DNA from 2 places in the Rhizobium sp. 01T437 genome. Region 2 is predicted to be linked to the other one. Evidence: riboswitches for the same ligand, from Rfam matches in the RefSeq annotation. Region 2 holds a riboswitch; the other holds the start of a gene.
The links. Region 2 has a riboswitch for thiamine pyrophosphate ahead of thiM (hydroxyethylthiazole kinase). Riboswitches for the same ligand answer to the same signal wherever they lie in the genome.
Positions count from the first base shown of each region.

Region 1: linked by a shared signal. The riboswitch ahead of AC1DM5_RS12660 (YkoF family thiamine/hydroxymethylpyrimidine-binding protein) and the one ahead of thiM (hydroxyethylthiazole kinase) in region 2 are both predicted to bind thiamine pyrophosphate.

Region 1 is NZ_JBFTPM010000005.1:364,214-372,056, reverse strand. Features, by position in the region: gene AC1DM5_RS12680 (ArsR/SmtB family transcription factor) at 1-294, opposite strand, end outside; gene AC1DM5_RS12675 (SDR family NAD(P)-dependent oxidoreductase) at 396-1,166, opposite strand; gene soxR (redox-sensitive transcriptional activator SoxR) at 1,253-1,717, opposite strand; gene AC1DM5_RS12665 (NADPH-dependent FMN reductase) at 1,799-2,374, shown strand; TPP riboswitch at 2,560-2,673, shown strand; gene AC1DM5_RS12660 (YkoF family thiamine/hydroxymethylpyrimidine-binding protein) at 2,664-3,272, shown strand; gene AC1DM5_RS12655 (ABC transporter permease) at 3,287-4,078, shown strand; gene AC1DM5_RS12650 (ABC transporter ATP-binding protein) at 4,084-4,830, shown strand; gene AC1DM5_RS12645 (ABC transporter substrate-binding protein) at 4,841-5,845, shown strand; gene AC1DM5_RS12640 (acyltransferase family protein) at 5,911-7,122, shown strand; gene AC1DM5_RS12635 (sugar transferase) at 7,284-7,843, shown strand, end outside.
Region 2 is NZ_JBFTPM010000023.1:28,896-36,738, forward strand. Features, by position in the region: gene AC1DM5_RS30860 (DUF4139 domain-containing protein) at 1-54, opposite strand, end outside; gene AC1DM5_RS30865 (aldehyde dehydrogenase (NADP(+))) at 280-1,803, shown strand; TPP riboswitch at 2,014-2,112, shown strand; gene thiM (hydroxyethylthiazole kinase) at 2,164-2,964, shown strand; gene thiE (thiamine phosphate synthase) at 2,961-3,596, shown strand; gene thiD (bifunctional hydroxymethylpyrimidine kinase/phosphomethylpyrimidine kinase) at 3,593-4,405, shown strand; gene AC1DM5_RS30885 (GNAT family N-acetyltransferase) at 4,589-5,068, shown strand; gene AC1DM5_RS30890 (glycoside hydrolase family 3 N-terminal domain-containing protein) at 5,094-6,116, shown strand; gene AC1DM5_RS30895 (ABC transporter substrate-binding protein) at 6,161-7,807, shown strand.

The DNA.
Region 1 (7,843 bases), on a different contig from region 2:
AGCCATGACGCTTTCGTTGCCCATGCTGTAATAGACAAGCCGCCCTTCGCGCCGCGTATTGACGAGGCCTTCGAGCCTCAGTCGCGCAAGCTGCTGGGACACCATAGCCTGCTGTATTCCAAGGATATCCTCGATTTCGCCGACCGTCTTTTCCCCTTCCGACAGGATACAGAGGATGAGCAACCGGGTTTGATGGGCTAGCGCCTTCAGGAGATCGCTCGCCTCGTGGGCTTTGTCAGCAAGCTTCTGCAAGTCCTGGCCGGTCATACCCGGCTTCGGTTTAGGCAATGGCATTTGCTTCTCGGAAGGAGGTAATAGGATAGATCAGTACAATATCATATTCGCAGAAGCGAATTCGTCAAATGTCGCGAAATCCCAAAAAAAGTCCAAACAAATCAGCAAATAAGCTGGCCACCATTGATCTCCAGGACTTGACCTGTGATGTAACCTGAGAGCGATGGAGCCGCCAGGAAGAGATAGGCGGGGGCACAATCCTCTGCCGTTCCGAGCCGCTGCAGTGGTATCGACTTGCGGGTCTGCTCCAGCTTTTCACGCGATGAATAGCGTGCATGGAAATCGGTTTCGATCGTGCCGGGCGAGACGCAGTTGACCCTGATACCATCAGGCGCAAGCTCTCTGGCCAGCGCTTTCGAATAGGTCGCAACAAATGCCTTTGATGCGGAATAGATTGCAGAACCGGGGCTTCCGCCCGTCAGCGCCGAAATCGAAACCGTATTGACGATAGCAGCGCCCTGAGCCGCGCGGAGCGCTGGAAGCAGCGCCCGCGTCAACTCCACCACCGACGTCTGGTTGAGGCGCACGACAGTCTCATAATCGGCATCGGTTAGCTCACCGGCTGGAAAACGCCCATACATCGTGCCAGCATTGTTGACCAACACATGCACCTTGTCGAAGAATTCGAGCGCCTCTTCCGCAAACTCCGCAGCCCCGCCCGGCTGCAGGAAATCTGCCGGCAACAGCAAGGCCCGGCGCTCCGATTCGGCGGTCAGGAGAAAATCCGGCAGTTCGCGTTCCCCATGGCGCCCCGTATGGACAAGCACGCGCGCACCGCAATCCAGAAACTGTCGGGCAACTTCGAGGCCAATACCACGGCCAGCACCTGTCACGACGACATTGCGGTTTTCGAACAATTTGGGATGAAACACGAAGCTCTCCTCCTTGCGGGTCGGCCCGCCGTTTACGCAATCAGACCTAACATATGCGGCCATCAGCCAAAAGAAAGCCCGAAGGTCTAGGCCCCCGGATCAAGAAGCCGCGCACCGGCGCCTTGCCTGCCGAGCACGTCAAAGGGATTGCGCAGCGGACAGGCGTCGATCGAGAGACAGCCGCAGCCAATACAGCCCGTCAGATGGTCGCGCAGCAGGCTCAGCTGCTTGATGCGGGCATCGAGATCATCCTTCCACAGCGCCGACAGTTTCTGCCAGTCCTCGACTGTCGGCGTCCGGCTCTGCGGCAGGGTCTCGAAGGCAGTCTGGATTTCGGCAAGCGGAATGCCGACGCGTTGCGCCACCTTGATAATGCCGAGGCGCCGTAGCACATCGCGGCCGTAGCGGCGCTGGTTGCCGCGGGTGCGGATGCTGGAGATCAGCCCCTTCGCCTCGTAGAAATGCAGGGCGGAAACCGCAAGTCCGCTGCGCTCTGCCACCTCGCCCACCGTCAGGAGCCTGCTCAAGGAGAATGCCGGATTTTTCTGCATGACCCATTGACCTCAATATTAGTTGAGGTTTTATAGACTGCGCTCCCGAGGCCGTAAAGCCGCAACGAGAAGGAGCAATGCATGCGGAAACCCATGAGGCTTGCCGTCATCTACGGCAGCACGCGCGAGGGGCGCATCTGCGACAGGGTTGTGAAATGGCTCGAAAGAGAGCTGACCCGCTTTCCACAATTCGAGATCGACATCATCGACCCGCTGGCATTTTCGCTGCCGCGAGAGCATGTACCGCATCATCCGGAGGCAAGACGGCTTGCAGATAGGCTCCATCAGGCCGATGGCTTCATCCTCGTCACGCCGGAATATAACCACAGCTTCACCGCTTCCCTGAAATTCCTCATCGATCTCTTCGCCGAGCCCTGGCACGGCAAGCCGATCGCTTTCGTCTGCTATGGCGGCGTCTCCGGCGGATTGCGGGCGGTCGAACAGCTCCGCCTCGTCTTTGCGGAGCTTCACGCCGTCACGATCTGCGATGCCGTCAGCTTCAGTTCCCCCTGGCGCCGTTTCGACAATGACGGCCGGCTGCAGGATCCGGAGGATGCGTTGCGCCGGCTTTCCCGAATGATGGCCCAGTTGCAATGGTGGACTGAGGCGCTGATCGCTGCCCGCAGCGACACTCCTTATGCCGGCATCGCCGCCTGAGACAACGACATCCGATTCCGTTTCTGGCAGGTACGGAACCGGCTGGYCACCCGGACAGGACCTCCGTCCGGGTGTTCCTCCCGACACTTGACAGCTGCGTCCGAACTGCCCTGGCCCTTTCCGACCGTGTAGCCGGATGGGAATTTTACGGTTGCGGTATCGCAGGCCCGGTGCTAGCTTCCGCCACAATTTCACGGGGGAGCTCCGAATTGCCGGGGCTGAGATGTGAGGCGCATGCCTCCGGACCCTTCAAAGCTGATCTGGGTAATGCCAGCGGAGCGAGGTCCAAATGTTTTCCGGCGCACAAGTGTCTCTATATCCGATGTCCGGCAATTTCGTCGGCATCATCCTTGAAGCGATCAAGGCTCTTGACCCCTATCGTGATCATCTTCGCATCGAAACCGACGATATTTCCACGCTGATGGTCGGCCCGCCCGACGTGCTGTTTGCCGCCATGCGCGACCTCTTCGTCTCGGCTGCCGCAAGCGGCGAGCATTGCGTATTGTCCGCCGCGATCTCGCGGGGCTGCCCCGGCGAACCGGATGATGCAATCTGCGGCGCCGGCCTGTCTTCCAATCGATCCGAGCCGCTCGCCGAGCGAGTGGAAGCCGCGATCGCGGCAGTCAAGGACACCACAGAAACCGGCCAGCCAACGGCCGCCCAATTTTCTCTGTACGTTATGGGAACAGGCACCCATATGGACGAGATTTACGGCTGCATCGATTTCCTGAAGCGCTCGGGCACATTCGACCGCTCCAAGAATTTCTGCACCAAGCTGCGCGGCGACGCCGGCGCGATCTTCGCGACCATTCATGAAGCCTTCTATCGCTTCGGCGATCCCGAAGGCCATGTGACGCTGGATATCACGGTCTCCGCGAACAGCCCGAGCAAAGCCTGAGACGCCTGACGGCAATGACCTTATCGAAACCGGATTCGATATTTACACCACTGAGGCGGGCCTTGCCCGCCATTCTTGCCGTGTTTGCCTTCTTGGCCGTCTGGGAGCTCTATGTCGATCTCTCCGGCATCAAACCCTCCATCCTGCCCTCGCCTTCGCGCATCCTTACGCAGGGCTGGCTGAACAGGCAGGCGCTGCTCGACAATACCTGGCCGACGCTTGGCGCGACGCTCGGCGGTTTCGCTTTGTCGCTGGTCTTCGCCTTCGCCTCGTCTGTGCTGATGGATTTCGTGCCCTTCATGCGCCGCGCGCTGCTGCCGCTCTTCATCGTCAGCCAGACATTGCCGCTGGTCGCGATTGCCCCCTTGGTCGTGCTCTGGTTCGGTTTCGGGCTGCTGCCGAAGCTTCTGCTCGTCGCTCTCGTCACCTTCTTTCCGCTGCTGGTCGCCCTGCTGCAGGGCTATGAAGCGACGGACCGGGATATCGCCGAGCTTCTGAGTTCCATGAAGGCAAGCCGCTGGCGCATCTTCTGCCTGGCAAGGCTCCCCTCCGCCATGCCCTTCTTCTTTGCCGGCCTGCGCATTTCGATCACCTATGCCGTGGTCGGCGCTATCTTCGCCGAATATGCAGGTGCCGCACGTGGCCTCGGGATCTATATCCTCAATGCCAAGAACAATTTCCGGCCCGACCTCGTGCTTGCCGCCGTCGTCGTGAGCGCCCTCCTGACCCTCTGCCTCTTCGGTCTCACGCTGGCGGTGCAGCGTTTCGTCATGCCCTGGCAATCTCCTGCGGAGAAACGCCCATGAGCGGGATGCTTGAGTTGAAGAACGTCTCGAAGTCCTTCGACGACATGGAAGTGCTGAAGGACATTTCTCTTCATATCGCCAGAGGCGAATTCGTCTCGATCGTCGGTCCCTCCGGCTCCGGCAAGTCGACGATCCTCCGCCTGCTGACACAGGCGCTGCAGGCCGATAAAGGCGACATTCTCTTTGACGGCATGCTGCTTTCACAAGCGGCGCACGCATTCGCCTTCATGCCCCAGCGTGATGCGCTGATGCCGTGGCGCAGCGTCATCGACAATGCGATCCTTGGCCTCGAAGTGCACGGCATGCGCCGCAGCCAGGCGCGAGCGGCTGCCGCCCCTCTGTTTGAACGCTTCGGCCTTGCCGGTTTCGAACATCACTATCCCGCGGCCCTTTCGGGCGGCATGCGCCAGCGCGCGGCCCTGCTGCGCACCGTGATCCAGCGGCAGGACATGCTGCTGCTCGACGAGCCCTTCGGGGCCCTCGACGCGCTGACCCGCACCCAGATGCAGGAATGGCTGCAGGGCATGTGGACCGATCATCGCTGGACGGCCCTGCTGATCACCCATGATGTGCGGGAAGCCGTTTTCCTGTCTGACCGCATCTATGTGCTTTCGGCCCGCCCGGCGGCCGTGATCAGGGAATTCGAAGTGCCGCTGAAAAGGCCGCGCACGCTTGCCGATCTCGGCTCTCCGGCCGCCCAGGCGATCGAAACCGAAATTCTTCAAACATTGCTGCATCCGCAAAGAACCTGAGGAGGTCCCGATGCTTCTCACCCGCCGACAAACCCTTTTTGCCGCCATGGCCGCAAGCCTCGCCGGCCGTGCTGCCTTCGCCCAATCCGCCGCCAAGGTGCGCATCGCACTCGACTGGACACCGAACACCAATCATATCGGCATTTATGTCGCCAAGGCGAAAGGCTTCTATGAGGCCGCCGGCCTCGATGTCGAGATCCTGCCCTATGCCGATACCAGCGCTGGCACGCTGGTCGCGAACGGCGTTGCCGATTTCGGCATTTGCGGAGAGATCGAGACCTTTACCCAGCGCGCCGCCGGCGCTGATGTGAAACTCGTCTATGCCGTCGTGCAGACGGAAACCGGCAGGCTGATCTTCAAGGGCGGCCGCAACGATATCAAAAGTCCCAAGGACCTGGACGGAAAAACCTATGGCGGTTTCGGCGGCGCATGGGAGGAGGCGCTCGTCTCCGCGATGATCCGCAACGACGGCGGCAAGGGCACCTTCCAGAATGTCACGCTCGGCACCTCGGCCTATGAGGCGCTCGATAACGGCGCCGTGGATTTCACGCTGGAAATCTACACCTGGGAGGGCATCGCGGCCCAACTGGAGAACCGGCAGGTCGGCCGCTGGCGCTATAGCGATTACGGCATTCCCGACGAACAGACGACCGCGATCGCTTCCAGCGACGCCTATCTCTCGGCCAATCCGCAAAATGCCCGCGCCTTCATCCAGGCAACGCTCAAGGGTTACGCCTATTCGGTCGAAAATCCGGACGAGGCCTGTGACCTCCTGATTGCCGGCAGCAACGGCGCGTTGCTGAATACCGAACTGGTCAAGGCATCGCAAAAAGCGCTGGTCGAAGGCCATTTCCTCAAGGGCGACAATGGCACGATCGGCATCATCAATCCGGCCAAGGCCGAAGCGATCGGCGCTTTCCTGTTCGACCATGGCATCCTGCTCGATACCAATGGTGCGGCGCTGAAGGAAAAGCCCGACTTTTCCGGGTATTACACCAACGATCTGCTTGGCTGAGATGAGCCTGCCCTTGCTGGCAGCAGCTTTCCGCTGCAAAATCCAGCAAGGAGCGAGGGAGTGACATGCAGCAGCAGGACCGGGTGGCCGGAGCGGATTTCTTGCGTGCAGCCGCCTGCCTGCTTGTCCTCATCCACCATCTCATTCTGCGCATCGACCTCAACAAGACCGAGGGATTGCAGCCGACGCTGACTGCCCTGCGCTTCGGCAATTTCGGCGTCGCCATCTTCTTCATCCTCAGCGGTTTCCTGCTGGCCTTGCCGTTCTGGCGTTCCCTTGATGCCGGTTGCGCCATGCCTGATCTGCGCACCTATGTGCTGCGTCGTGCGGCCCGCATCGTGCCAGGTTATTGGGTGGCTCTGACGGCGGGCTTCATCCTCAGCATTACGTTGCTCGGGCACGCACTGACGCCGGAACTTGTTATGCGCTATGTCAGCGGGCTCTTCTTCATGAGCCAATGGCACTGGCGCACCTTCTTTCCTGTCGAAGGCAACGGCCCGCTCTGGTCCATATCTTTCGAAGTAACGAGCTACGTGCTGCTGCCGCTTGGCTTCCTCTGGCTTTTCGTTATCCCGGAAAAACACCGTTCTCCGCTCGTCACGCGCCTTGCCTGGCTCGGCATCATTGCCGTGACGCTGCTTGCCCACGAGACCTTCCGCACGCTTGTTCCCCCCAACGAGATTGATCGTGGCTGGCAGTTTGGCATGCAGGGCGGCGCGAAGGAGTGGATGCCGAACTATAATCCTGTCGGTTTCTTCGCCGTCTTTGCGCTCGGTGCGCTCACAGCCGGCATTCAGATCATGTTGCCGCGAAAACGTCAGATCTGGTTCGACATCGTTGCGTTCGCCTGCCTGGTCACCGCCAGCTTCCAACTGCCGCTGTCAACAGGCGGACCTTGGGAAGCCTATGGATGGCTCGGAATCCCCTACGCCTTTCCGCTGTTTCCGGTCATGATCGCTGTTGCGCTTGTAGCCCTCTCGCGCTCCGTGCTGCTTGCGGCATCGCTCGACAATGCCTTCATGCGCTTCACGGCAACCGTCTCATTCGGCATCTATATCTGGCAGGATATCGTTCTGACCTCGATGCAGACGATCTCTCCGGCCATATTCGGCATCGGCGAAGATCATCCGCTACGGGACTGGTTTATCGGCTGCATCTTTGCGACGGCGATCATTTTTCTTCTCGCAAGCTTCAGCTATTTCGCTGTCGAACGACAGGCAATACGGCGCGCCGCACGCATAACGCGCAAGAATTCAGCCATTACTCAATATAGTTAATTCCCAGCCAACCAAAAATATCAGGGACATATTCGAAATACTCCCAAATTTGGCTCTGTTACGGTTACGAAAACATTAAGGAAGCGGGTGACAAATCGATCTCGTCCATGTATTTGTGCCAGCGCGACGCAATATGCGAGTATTTCCACGGACGTTGCTTAATGAACGTGTTTACCTCAAATAAGCTTCAAGACACGGCCTTCGCTGCAAAAACAGTGAAGATGATGGCTCTCGACGCAGCGAATTCCAACATTCGCCAACCCGAAAGCTTTGCCTCTTTGGATGGCCGGAACAGGCTTCAGCTCGGCTTGAAGAGAGCTTTCGACATTTTCGGTGCAACATGCGCTCTGGTCGTCCTGTTTCCCGTCCTTCTGACGATCGCACTTCTCATCGTGATCGATGATGGCGGGCCGGTGTTTTTCCGGCAGATTCGCTGGGGCCTGAAGGGCAGCAAGATCACCGTCTACAAGTTTCGCTCCATGCGGGCGGATCTCTGCGATCCCACCGGTATCGAACAGACAGTCAAGGGTGACCGGCGCGTGACGCGGATCGGCGCATTCCTGCGCAAGACCAACATCGACGAGCTGCCGCAGCTTCTCAACGTCATCAAAGGCGATATGTCGCTCGTCGGCCCCCGCTGCCATGCCATCAACATGCGCGCGGCCGGCATGCTCTACGAGGAACTGGTGCCCGAATATCATTATCGCCATCTGATGCGGCC
Region 2 (7,843 bases):
TGTGGAGAGCAGTACTGCGGTAAACGCCGCACAGACAGCGGATGCGTATTTCATGTGGCCCCCTCGATATTTAATCCCGCCCGAGAATGAGCGTAAAAAAGGGGCGGCATTTCGACATGAAATTGCTTTTGCGTGCACCGTCGTCTAGCCGTCCGGCGAGGCGACCAAATCTCTGCAGGAGATGCCCATCTTCGATGCGATATCGGGCAAAGATGTCGTGAAAATGAGAAAGCGAACGCCTATATACGTCGCTCGAGTTTGTTTGAAAGGAAATCCGTCATGACTATCAATGGAAGCCTGCTCGTCGCGGGATCGGAAAAGCGCGGCGCGCGTGGCGAGCTCTACGGCGTCGAGGCAGCCACGGGGACGGCGCTGCCCGTCTCTTTCGGTGGCGCCTCCGCCGAAGACGTCGAAGAGGCAATCATGCTTGCATGGGAAGCGTTCGCCTCCTACCGGGAAACCGATCTGGAGACACGCGCTGCCTTTCTTGAAACGATTGCCAGTGAGATCGAGGCTATCGGCGACGAGCTGATCGTGCGGGCGATGGCGGAAACCGGACTTCCGCGCGGACGTATCGAGGGCGAGCGCGCACGCACGATGGGACAGCTTCGGCTGTTTGCGAAGGAGGTTCGCGAAGGCCGGTTCCAGGAGCTTCGTTTCGACGGCGCGGATCCCTCCCGCAAGCCGGTTCCGAAGCCTGATCTGCGCCTGCGTAACGTTCCCCTGGGGCCTGTCGCGGTTTTCGGCGCATCGAACTTTCCGCTCGCGTTCTCAGTTGCTGGCGGTGACACGGCATCTGCGCTCGCAGCAGGATGCCCCGTCGTCGTTAAGGCGCATTCCGCTCACCCGGGCACATCGGAACTGGTCGGCCGCGCCGTTCAGCGCGCCGTCGCCAAGGCCGGCCTGCATGCCGGCACGTTCGCGCTTCTTTTCGATACCGGCTTCGAGGTCGGACAGAAGCTCGTCGCCGATGCCAGAATCCGGGCAGTGGGCTTTACAGGGTCGCGCCGCGGCGGCACTGCACTGATGAAAATCTCTTCCGAGCGCAAGCAGCCAATCCCAGTCTATGCGGAAATGAGCAGCATCAATCCGGTCATCTTCTTTCCGAATGCCCTGAAAAGCCGCGCAGCGGAGATTGCAACGGCCTTCGTGGGCTCGCTGGTCCTGGGTGCCGGACAATTCTGCACCAATCCCGGCCTTATTCTCGCCGTCGACAGCGAAGGTCTGGACACTTTCATTGCCAAGACCCGGGAGCTTCTGCCTGATGTCGGCGCCCAGACGATGCTCACAGGCTCCATCGCCAAGGCATTCTGCGATGGCGTCGCCCGGCTGGAAAAGCATCCCGAAGTCCGTCTCGTTGCCAATGGCAAGCCCGGCAGCGAATTCGAAGGCACGGCCGCTCTCTTCGAGACGACAGCCGCTGCATTCCTTGCACATCACGAGCTGCAGGACGAGGTCTTCGGTGCAGCCGGTCTTATCGTGCGCTGCCGTGATCTCGCCGAACTCGAGCGCGTCCTCGACGGTCTCGAAGGCCAGCTGACCGTTGCCCTGCACATTACGAGCGAAGACGAACAGGACGCCAAGCGCCTCGTTCCCAAGCTGGAAATGCTGGCCGGACGCCTGCTCGTGAACGGCTTCGGAACCGGCGTGGAAGTATCGCCCGCCATGGTGCATGGCGGCCCCTATCCGGCAACCGCCGACGGCAGATCGACGTCTGTCGGGACGCTCGCCATATACAGGTTCCTGCGGCCCGTTTCGTACCAGGATTTCACCAGCAATCTGCTTCCGGCTCCGCTGCGTTGATGTACCGGAGCTTGCCAGACTTCAGACGGCGGCGTCTCTAAGGGGACCGCCGAAGAGATTGGCAAGCTCCCGCACCGGCTGCAAGCAGACACCAGCTTGACTGATGACAGCTGTCTCTAGCCGGCGCGGCGGCGCCAGGTACGGATACTCGTTTGCAAGACCGTCATTTTGCCAGTGACATCGGCACCATTCTCTGCAAGAAAGAATGCCGTTGAGAGACAGGGGCGCCGGTTCGCAAGAACTGGCTGAGAAGCACCCTTCGAACCTGAACCGGATAATGCCGGCGGAGGGAGTCGCTCGGGTCGAAGCCTGCTTCATCGCACAATCGTTCCCGCGCCTGCCCCGCCTGAAAGGGGTACTATGGAGAACAAGACACCCGGAGCGCTGTTGACGGCGATGCGCGCGAAGCCGCCGCTCGTGCAGTGCATCACCAATTATGTGGCCATGAACATCGCCGCCAATGTGGTGCTCGCGGCCGGAGCATCGCCCGCCATGGTTCATGCCGCCGAGGAAGCGGGAGAGTTCGCCGCGATCGCCGGGGCTTTGACCGTCAATATCGGCACGCTCTCCACCCAATGGATCGACGGCATGCATGCCGCGGCAACGGCGGCCCATGCGGGTGGCAAGCCTTGGGTCCTCGATCCGGTCGCTCATTACGCAACATCCTTCCGGCGCAAGGCTGCTGCCGATCTCCTGGCGCTTCGCCCGACGATCATTCGCGGCAATGCTTCCGAAATCATCGCACTTGCCGGCGGCGAGAGCCGTGGCCAGGGCGTCGACAGCCGTGACCCAGTTGAACAGGCCGAGGCATCCGCGCGGCTGCTTGCCGAACGGCACAGCGCGGTCGTCGCCGTCACCGGCGTCGTGGATTTCGTGACTGACGGCACGCAGGCCTTGCGCGTCGAAGGCGGATCGTCGCTGATGCCGCAGGTGACCGCGCTCGGCTGCTCGCTGACCTGCCTGACGGGCGCCTTCGCCGCCACCATTCCCGCCGACCCTTTCGCAGCCGCTGTCGCTGCACTTGCTACTTTCGCTGTTGCCGGCGAGGAGGCAGCGAAAAATGCGGATGGCCCCGGTTCCTTCTCCTGGCGATTCCTCGATCAGCTCGCCGCGCTCGATGGCGCGACACTCGATGCAAAGGTCAGGATCAGCGCCGCATGAAACGCTTCGATCTCTCCCTTTATCTGGTCCTCGACCCCGATCTCAGCGCCGGAATCGGCATGGTCGAGACGGCGCGACTTGCCGTCGCCGGCGGCGCGACTATGGTGCAGCTTCGCGACAAGCATGGCGGAACGGCAAGGATGATTGAGACCGGTCTGGCGCTCAAAGATATCCTGAAGGGTACCAGCGCTTTGCTTGTTATCAACGATGACGTGGAAGCGGCCGTTGCGATTGGCGCCGACGGTCTGCATATCGGCCAGGACGATATGGGACCCGCCGCCGCCCGTGCGATGATCGGCCCGGACATGATCCTCGGCCTGTCGGTCGAGACCGAAGCGCTGGCTGCGGCCATCGACCCCGCTATTGTCGACTATGCCGGCATCGGACCGGTCTTTGCCACTCCAACCAAGACCGATCATAAGCAGCCGATCGGCTTTGACGGGCTGGCGAAGCTGGTCAAGGCGGCGCCCGTTCCAACGGTTGCGATCGGCGGACTGAAGAGCGAGCATGTCGCTTCCGTCTTCGCGGCAGGTGCCGATGGGCTTGCTGTCGTCTCAGCAATCTGCGGTACGTCGGATCCGCGGGCCGCGACACTCCGCATCGCCGAGGAAATCCAAAAGGTCCGCCGATGATCCGCAACGTCTTATCCATCGCCGGCTCCGATCCCTCCGGCGGCGCCGGCATTCAGGCCGATCTCAAAGCTTTCTCGGCGCGCGGCGTCTATGGCATGGCGGCGCTGACAGCATTGACGGCGCAGAACACCCAAGGAGTAACCGGCGTGCATCTCGTGCCGCCACACTTCGTCTCCCAGCAGATCAAAGCGGTCTTTGCCGATGTGCGCGTCGACGCCGTTAAGATCGGCATGATCGCCAATGCCGGCATTGCCGAAGCCGTTGCCGAGGCGCTGGCACCTCATCGCGGCATCCCTATCGTCGTCGATCCGGTCATGATCGCCAAGGGTGGAGCAGCGCTCCTCGACCCGCAGGCCGTCGATGCGCTGACGCGGCACCTGCTGCCGCTCGCCACGCTGCTGACCCCCAATCTGCCGGAGGCGGCCGCGCTGCTGCACGAAGAGGTTGCTGAAAGCCGCGAGCAGATGGCGTCACAGGCTGAGCGCCTGCGTGCGCTCGGCCCCACCGCGGTGCTGGTCAAGGGCGGCCATCTCGACAGCGACCAAAGCCCTGACGTGCTGTCGACCGCCTCTGGCCAGCACTGGTTCGAGGCGAAACGCGTACCGACCAAAAACACACATGGTACGGGCTGCACCCTTTCCAGCGCGCTTGCCGCCGAGCTCGCAAAGGGTGTGCTGCCGCAAGTGGCCGTCGCGACCGCGAAAACCTATCTTGCGCAGGCGGTCGCTACCGCAGGCGAATTGACGGTCGGTTCCGGCCATGGACCTGTCCATCATTTCCATAGCCTGTGGAAAGACGCCAGGATCTGAGCCGGATCACAATTTAAAGATTGCCCAACGGCCCGGTCAAACCGGGCCGTTTTGTTTTGCCTACTCTCAGTTGAACCGAGCCTGCCTCGTAAAAAGCCTGTTGACATGGCCGCCTATATATCCAAAGCTATGTCATTAAAAGGGGATACATTCCGCAATAACAGAATAACTGGAGGAATTCGGGTGTCGGACCTGCTTGTGAGCTTATATTCCACGAAGCTTGCGGAACTGAAAGTAAAAGCCGGCTCCGTCGGCATCACAATCCGTCCGGCTCTGCCGCCGGAACTTCACGTCGTTGTCGGCTGGGTGCGAGAGCACTTCAGCGAAAACTGGGCAAGTGAAGTCACCGTCGCCTTTTCCCACCAGCCCGTCGCCTGCCTGGTCGCCGTCGAAAACGGCAAGCTCGCTGGCTTTGCCTGCTATGACACGACGGCCCGCGGCTTCTTCGGCCCGACTGGCGTCGATCCCGCCGCGCGCGGCAAGGGTATCGGCCTCGCCCTCTTTTCCGCCTGCCTGCAGACCATGAAGACCCTTGGCCACGCCTATGCCTTCATCGGCGATGCCGGCCCCGTCGATTTCTACGTCAAGACCGCCGGTGCGGTCGAAATTCCCGCCCCCGACAAGGGCATTTACGAAGGCATGCTGCGAAGCCAGCCGAAATGACCATCTGATACCGGAGTTTGAAATAGTGTCCTCGACCCCGCTCGCTCTCTTTGTCGGCCTTCCCAATCCGACGCTTTCGGACGATGAATTCGCCCTCTTCCGCGAGACCAATCCGCTCGGCCTCTTCGTCGGTCGCCGCAACTTGCGTAATCCGGAGCAGGCAAAGATCCTGATCGACCGTTTCCGCGAGGCTGTCGGCCGCGACGATGCGCCCGTCTTTACCGACCAGGAAGGCGGCCGTGTGCAGCATATGGATGCCGGCCCCTGGCCGCTCTTCCGTAGCTTCGGCCAGTTCGCCGAGCTTGCCCGCCGCGATCTCGACCTCGGCAAGAAGGCGCTGCGTCTTTCCTCCCAGGCCATGGGCGCGATGATGAGCGAACTTGGTCTTTCGAGCGGCTGCTCGCCTGTTCTCGATCTCGTCTTCGAGACGACGAGCGCGGTGATCGGCGCCCGCTCCTTCGGCCCGGATCCGGATTTCATCGCAGCCCTTGGCCGGGAAGTGGTCGATGGCCTGCTGGAAACCGGCAACATGCCCGTCATGAAGCATATTCCAGGCCACGGCCGCGCCACGCTCGACTCCCACAAGGAGCGCCCGGTCGTCGACGCCTCCCGCGAGACACTTGTTGCCACCGACTTCAAGCCCTTCGTCGCGCTGAAGGACACGCCCTGGGCCATGGTCGCCCATGTCGTCTACTCGGCCTATGATGCGGACCTGCCGGCCTCGATCTCGCCGATCATGCATGACGTGATCCGCAACGACATGGGCTATGACGGCGTTCTGATCTCCGACTGCATCTTCATGGAATCGCTGCAGGGCACCCTGCCGGAACGCGTCGCCCAAGTGCTCGATGCCGGTTTCGACATCGCACTGCACAGCCACGGCGACGTCAAGGAAAGCGGAGCCGCAGCCAAGGCCGCACGCCCGCTGACCGAAGCCGCACAGAAGCGTATCGCCGCCGGCAAGGCACGCCTCGGTACTCTCAAGATCGACTATCGCGCTGCCCAGGCGGAAGTCGAAGCCATGTTTGCAAGCGCGCTGGTCTCCTGACCGGCGCCGCCATTTTTCACCGCATAAGAAAAGGGGAATTTGACATGAAGAAATATATCCTGGCGGCCGCCGCCCTGACCATGCTGTCAGGCTCGGCCATGGCACAGACCATCCTGACGGCCAATATCGAGCCGGCCACGACTTGGGTGCGCAACTTCAACCCGTTCAACCAGACCTCGTCGCGTCAGTCGACACTCGACTTCATCTACGAGCCGCTGGTCATCTTCAACCGTTTCGACAGCAACAAGCCGGTCTATCGCCTGGCCGAGAGCTTCAAGCTCTCCGACGACCTGAAGAGCATCGATTTCAAGCTGCGCCCGAACCTCAAGTGGTCGGACGGCCAGCCGCTGACCTCGGCCGACGTCAAGTTCACCTATGACTATCTGAAGAAATTCCCGGCGCTCGACTTCGTCAGCATCTGGACCTTCATCACCGACGTGCAGGCGGTCGATGCCCAGACGGTGCGCTTCACGCTCGCCAACCCGAGCTCGCTTGCCGCCGAGCAGCTGTCGCAGCTGCCGATCGTGCCGGAGCACGTCTGGAAGGATGTCGCCGATCCGGTCACCTATGCCAACGAAAACCCTGTCGGCAGCGGCCCGCTGACGGAAGTGCCGCGTTTCACCGGCCAGACCTATGACCAGTGCCGCAACCCGAACTACTGGGATGCCGAGCATCTGAAGGTCGACTGCATGCGCTTCCCGCAGCTTGCCGACAACAACCAGATCCTGACGGCGACCGCCGACGGCACGCTCGACTGGGGCGTCTCCTTCATTCCCGATATCGACAATGTCTATGTCTCGAAGGATCCGGCCCATTATCACTACTGGTACTCGCCAAGCAGCATGGTTGCCTTCCTGTTCAACCTCGAAACGTCGAACGAGGCCAACAAAAAGGCCTTCAACGACGTGAAGTTCCGCCAGGCGGTCTCCATGGCGCTTGACCGCAAGACGATGATCGATGTCGCCGGCTACGGCTATCCGACGCTGAACGAAGACCCGGGCCTGATGGGCGAGCTCTACAAGAGCTGGGCGGACCCGTCCGTCAAGGCCGACTTCGGCAAGTTCGGCGCCTATGACGCCGATGCCGCCAAGGCGCTGCTCGATGCGGCCGGCTATGTCGACAAGGATGGCGACGGTCTGCGCGACAATCCTGACGGCTCGAAGATCTCCTTCTCGATCATCGTTCCGAACGCCTGGACGGACTGGATCGACACGGTCAACATCGCCATCGAAGGCATGCAGGCCGTCGGTATCGACGCCAAGATCGAGACGCCGGAAGAAGCCGTCTGGACCTCCGACCTCATCGACGGCAAGTTCGATGCAGCGATCAACAGCCTGCCGGCATCGGCATCGCCCTACTACCCCTACAAGCGCGCCTTCAGCGCATCGGATAAGGGCAAGACCCGCTTCACCGCGCAGCGCTGGTTCAGCCCTGAAGTGGAAGATCTGGTGACCCAGTTCACCCACACGGCCGACCTCGACAAGCAGAAGGAAGCGATGAACAAGGCTCAGCGCATCGTTGCCGAAAACATGCCTGTCATCCCGGTCTTCAACAATCCGAACTGGTATCAGTACAACACCAAGCGCTTCACCGGCTGGTCGACCAAGGAAAACCCCTTCGTCAATCCGTCCATCTCGCGTACCAACCCGGCACGTCTTTTGAACCTGCTGGCGCTCGAGCCGGTCAAGTAAGCCACTAGAAACGGCGGGAGCGGCGCGGCAAGCGCC